Linked DNA regions of Cellulosilyticum sp. I15G10I2. The protein of the gene in region 1 interacts with the protein of each later gene in a pairwise test. Links are inferred from orthologs where the notes say so. Each region holds a gene or a part of one and is shown on either strand. Other genes may lie near its edges.

The links. The genes of interacting proteins can lie anywhere in the genome.
Region 2: the proteins of BN3326_RS03330 (region 1) and topA interact in binary tests that used the Escherichia coli proteins (3 or more experiments, as listed by UniProt). The link is inferred for Cellulosilyticum sp. I15G10I2 from one-to-one orthologs.

What each region holds. Positions count from the first base shown.
Region 1 is NZ_FMMP01000006.1:705,347-708,420, reverse strand. The notes cover bases 1-2,995. They hold BN3326_RS03330 (YigZ family protein), read left to right. Parts: upstream 1-1,173; coding sequence 1,174-1,818; downstream 1,819-2,995. Other genes in these bases: BN3326_RS03320 (flagellar brake protein), read right to left, coding at 2,674-2,995; BN3326_RS03325 (YebC/PmpR family DNA-binding transcriptional regulator), read left to right, coding at 1,885-2,613; BN3326_RS03335 (DUF6514 family protein), read left to right, coding at 806-1,069; hflX (GTPase HflX), read left to right, coding at 1-544. In the rest of the region: more of BN3326_RS03320, read right to left, coding at 2,996-3,074.
Region 2 is NZ_FMMP01000006.1:573,430-576,406, reverse strand. The notes cover bases 27-2,924. They hold topA (type I DNA topoisomerase), read right to left. Parts: upstream 2,563-2,924; coding sequence 490-2,562; downstream 27-489. Other genes in these bases: dprA (DNA-processing protein DprA), read right to left, coding at 2,576-2,924; codY (GTP-sensing pleiotropic transcriptional regulator CodY), read right to left, coding at 27-273. Outside these bases: more of codY, read right to left, coding at 1-26; more of dprA, read right to left, coding at 2,925-2,977. UniProt on the Escherichia coli protein: Releases the supercoiling and torsional tension of DNA, which is introduced during the DNA replication and transcription, by transiently cleaving and rejoining one strand of the DNA duplex.

The DNA.
Region 1 (3,074 bases):
AACCACCCGTGCAGTAGTACTGCCAAGCGGCTCAGAAATTCTGCTCACTGATACGGTTGGTTTTATACGTAAGCTCCCTCATCACCTTGTTAAAGCTTTTTACTCTACCTTAGAAGAAGCAAAGTATGCGGATATTATATTACATGTAATGGATATAAGTTCTCCGCATATTATGACACATCAGAAAGTAGTTTATGAAACACTAGAAAAACTTGCTATTAAAGATATTCCTATTATCGCTGTTTATAATAAGATAGATCAGGCAGGCGAGACGTATCCAAAAGATGAAACTGCTGATTACGAACTGGAGATCTCAGCTAAACACCACATTCATTGCGATCAGCTGCTTACCTTGCTCGAAGAAATTATCTATGAAAACATGATGCCGTTTCATATAGGTATTCCTTATGATAGACAGGACATTGTAACATTCTGTCATAATTACGGTGAACGCATACAGGAAGCGTATTGTAACGAAGAAATAGAACTGAAAGGTTATCTGCCTAAAGAAAGATATTATAAAATTACGCCCTATAAAAAATAGCATAATATGGCGAAAATCCTTCAAAGTGCACATTAGTCCAAAATAAATATCGCAAATTTATATATAATGCGCACTAAATCTTACGTATTTCCTCTTTTATTATAAATGTAGTCTATAAATAGGTATATTATTTGTAGAAAGTAGTAATAATTCAATTAATTATGCGATATCTTTTTCTGTTAAATTATTCAAATTTACTATATAATTTGACATAGAGAATCTTTATCCTAATAGATTTAATTAAGACTTGGAGGGAATGCAATGTTAGTAGAGAAACAATATATCGGGAAAAACCAAATCAACGGTGTTAATAGGTGCTATTATATATTAAAGAAAAATGACCTTTATGGCATAGAAATCATAGAAGAGTATGATAGTAAGCTATTAAGTGCAAGTGAATATTTTACATCAAATTATGAATCTGCTGATCGATTAGCGAGGTTACTCTACAAAGGTTGTGTTACCCTTGTTACTTTTATAGAAATACTAGATGACTATGTGAGCATGGAACAGTTTGCCGTTTAGCCAACTTAACTGCTAAGTTTTTTAACTTAGCAGTTTTTTAGTTTATTGCCATTTTATAATGCTGTGTGTTAGTATAAAAGCAATTAAAAAATATAGGTGATATTATGTTGAATGGATACAAAACGATCAGTCATGAAAATGTGATTGAGATTTTCGAAAAAAAATCTCGATTTATTGCTACAGTATGTCCCGTAACTTCGGTTGAGGAGGCAGATCAGATCCTAGGAGAGTTAAGAAAAAAATATTATAATGCATCTCATAACTGCTTTGCCTACCAAATAGGCGAACAAAGCGAAATCCAAAAATGCAGTGATGATGGCGAGCCTCAAGGTACTGCTGGCAAGCCTATTTTAGATGTTTTAAAGGGTGAAGCGATTACAAATACATTGATTTGTGTAACAAGGTATTTTGGCGGTACGTTGCTTGGAACAGGTGGGTTAGTAAGAGCTTATGGCCGAGCTGCCAAAGAAGGTCTCTATGCTGCGGGAATTGCAGAAAAAAGACATGTTAAAATCTTTTATTTAGAAGCAGCCTATTCATTATCAGGTAAAGTTCAATATCTTTTAAATGATAAAGGGTATACGATAAGGCATACAACTTATCTAGAAGCAGTTACCTTTGAAGTTGAAGTTTTAATGGGACAAGAAGACTTTTTTTATAATTGGATTATAGATACTACTAATGCTGAAATTCTAGTACAGGAAGGGGAGTATACGCTAATAACTATACCTCTGCCGCATTATTGCTAAAGGCTGGTTATTTATGTTAAAATAAATAGATTAAAAGATATACCTACTAAGGAGGATTATTTGAATATGTCAGGACATTCAAAGTTTGCTAATATAAAACACAGAAAAGCTAAAAATGATGCTCAAAAAGGAAAGGCTTTTACAAAGATTGGGCGTGAAATAGCCGTTGCAGTTAAAGAAGGGGGAGCTGATCTCGCAGTTAATGGCAAGCTTCGTGATGTAATTGCAAAGGCTAAGGCTAATAATATGCCGAATGACACCATCACTCGCAGTATCAAAAAAGCTGCTGGAGAAGATAGCTCTGTTAATTATGAATATATTACTTATGAAGGCTATGGCCCAAGTGGAGTAGCTGTTATTGTAGAAACACTTACAGATAATAAAAACCGTACAGCAGGCAACGTCCGCTCAGCTTTTACCAAAGGTAATGGCAACATGGGGACCTTAGGCTGTGTATCTTTCATGTTTGATAAAAAGGGCGAAATTGTTATTGAAAGAGGAGCGGTTGATATGGAAGAAGATGAACTGATGATGCTAGCAATAGAAGCTGGTGCTGACGACTTTGAATCCGAGGAAGAAGGTTATACGATTACAACCTCGCCTGAGGCCTTCAGCAACGTCTACGCGGCAATAGAAGCTGCTGGCATTGAAATGGCATCGGCAGAAGTAGCGATGATACCTCAGACCTATACACAGCTTACAAGTGATGCTGATATTAAAGGCATGAATAAAATGTTGGATTTACTTGAAGATGATGATGATGTTCAAGAGGTGTATCACAACTGGGAACATTAAAAAATCCCCCTTATGAACCGTGTAAGCGTTCGTAGGGGTATTTTTATGATAAAGCTATCTTTATGTTAAAGTTTCTTTATTTTTACTCATTATAAGCCTTTGTTTTTCAAAAATAAGCTTATTAAGCATATTTTTTATATTGTTCTCCAACTTTATAAATTTTACCCGATGCATATAGTTTCCAACAGCGTTTTTTTCGCCTTGAAAAAGGATTTCACCTAAGAGCTCAAACGATGTGTTCATAAATCTAAAGTATAAAATGATTTTTTCACCTTTATTAAGCTGACGCGTGCTGACTAAGCATAGTCCACCTATACTAATATTAACGATTGTTCCTTTATTTGAAGGAATTTCCTCAATAACACAGTCTTTGCATTCTTCCGGTAAGCATTTAAAACTTGATTCTAGGAGTACATCTACTCTGAAATACTGTCTTTGCTGTTGTTTAACTAACGGCTCTA
Region 2 (2,977 bases), 130 kb from region 1 along the record:
AAGTGTTTCAAAAGAAATGTTCTCTTTTAAATCTAAAATAGTCATAAACTGATCATTAACTGAATAATCAATATACTGATCTTCATTGGCAAACTGATGTGGGATGGTACTGTTTACTCCTAAAAGCTTGCTTTTATAACCGACAACTAGCGCATTTGATTTAGCAACATCACTGATTACTTCACATATATCAGAAAAAATAACTCTATCTGAACCAAATCTTTGTAGTAATCTATTGACCTTACGCATTTTTTGTAATAACTCTTGAGACATAATATCTCCTCCTTAAAAATTGTATGAATTATAATCTAAAGGTTCTATATACTTTAGTATGTTCAAAAAATTAGAAATTATACACGCTTCCAATTAAAAGGACAAAGCCGATTCTACAACTTTGTCCTTTAATAAACAAATAATAACACAATTTGACAAAAAACTCAATATATAAATGTAAATAATAATACTATAAATATTTAACAAATTGTAAATTTACTTTTTATTTTGTTTTCCATAATTACATTTAGTATTACGACATACAATTTTTTTATTTTTCGCAGTGCCTTTTTCAACTAATACATCTTCACACACTGGACACTTGTCACCTGTCGGTTTCTCCCAAGACATAAACTCACAAGTTTCTCCATTATTTTCACAACCATAATAAGTTCTGCCTTTTTTAGTTTTTTTAAGCAGTACTTTCCCCCCGCATAATGGACAGTGAATGCCTGTATCTTCATACCAAGGCTTAGTAAAGTTACAGTCTGGAAAACTTGGACAACCTAAAAATTTTCCGTATTTACCATATCTTACAATCATATTCACACCGCATTTTTCACAGGGAATGTCAGTTGTTTCTGTTAGATCAATATTTTGTATTTCATTTTCAGCCTTATTAACCGTTTGATTGAAGTGAGGATAGAAAGATTTAATAATTTCTTTCCACTCTACATTGCCCGATGCGATTTCATCTAGTATTCTTTCCATATTTGCTGTAAAATCTACATCAACTACTTCATCAAAGTACTCTAACATAATCTGATTAACAACTTCTCCCAGTTCTGTTGTGTAGAGATTTTTACTTTCTTTAACAATATAGCCTCTTGCTAAAAGCGTTGTAATGGTAGGTGCATAAGTACTAGGCCTTCCTACACCATTTTCTTCTAAAGCTTTAACAAGAGCAGCCTCCGAAAAATGAGCTGGTGGCTGAGTAAAATGCTGAAGTGGGAGAATACTTGTACATTCTAACTGATCTCCTTCACTTACTTGAAACTTAGATTCTTTTTTAGGTTTTTCTTCACTTAAATTATAAACTTTCATAAATCCATCAAATAGTTCAATAGAATATGAAGCTTTATAAACATACTCCCCATTTCTAATCTTAATTGAATGTGTTTCATATTCAGCCTGCGACATCTGGCTTGCAATAAACCTATTCCAAATCATATTATACAGCTTATATTGATCTTTCGACAAATGTTCTTTGATTTCTGATGGTTTATAGTCAATATAGGTTGGTCTAATAGCTTCATGGGCATCTTGAATATTTCCCTTCTTTTGTTTGGCAGGCTGTTTTTGTTCACCTAAATAACGCTCACCAAATTTTTCTTTAATATACTCATAAGCTTCTTCTTTCGCCTTATCAGACACCCTAATAGAATCTGTACGAATATACGTTACTACGCCTACCTCTTTTTTACCAACCTTAATCCCTTCATAAAGTTGCTGTGCTATATTCATTGTCTTTTGTGTAGAAAACCCTAGATGTTTAGCTGCTTCTTGCTGAAGGGTACTTGTTGTAAAAGGCAGCACAGTATTTTTAATCCTAGTACTCTTTTTTGTACTTATAACCTTGTATTCGCCTTTTTCGCATGCCTCTATAATTCTCTTAGCTTCTTCTTCATTTTTAATTTCTATTTTTTCTTCACTTCTACTGTCAAGTTTTGCTTCAAAAGCTTTATCCTTATTATGCCTTAGATGCACTTGAATAGACCAATATTCTTCTTCAATAAATTCCCTTATTTCTTTTTCCCTGTCGCTAATAAGTCTTAAAGTAACTGATTGCACACGACCTGCACTTAGTCCTTTGCGAATTTTTTTCCATAATATCGGGCTTATTTTATAGCCAACTAATCGATCTAAGATTCTTCTGGCTTGCTGCGCATCTACAAGATCCATATTAATAGTTCTTGGATGTTTAATAGCTTCTTTAACGGCTTCTTCCGTAATTTCATTAAAAGTGATCCTATAAACCTTTTTATCCTGAAGCTTAAGCGAATTATATAAATGCCAAGAAATAGCTTCTCCTTCTCTATCCGGGTCAGTTGCTAAATAAACACATTTTGCATTCTTTACATCCTTGCGCATTTTTTGAAGCAATTCACCTTTTCCTCTTATTGTAATATATTTAGGTTCATAGTTATTTTCTGTATCAATACCTAATTGACTTTTTGGCAAATCTCGCACATGTCCTACTGATGCTTCGACTTTATAATTTTTGCCTAAAAATCTACTAATTGTATTAACCTTAGCTGCAGATTCTACAACTACTAAATTATCAGCCATATTTACCTCCTCATTAAACGCGTACGTATCTTTCCCCTGGTAGTCTTTTTATAAGTCCTTTGATTTCTAATTTAATTAAACTAGGATAAACTATTTCATAGGGAAGTTCTGTATTTTTAAATAATTCATTCAAATTAATTGGACTCTGACTTAAATAAGCATATACTATACTTTCATCTTGTGCAAGTTTACAATTATCATTTTTTAATGTATTTTTTTGCAAGGTTCCCATTTTTGTTTTAATATAAAGTGGAAACTCTTCAATAATATCATCTATTTTTGTAACACATTTCGCACCATTTCTAATAAGCTCGTTCGTCCCTGAACTTAGCTTGCTATTAATATTACCCGGTATAGCAAAAACATCTCTGTTATGCTCTAATGCTAGGTTCGCTGTAATTAACGACCCACTCTT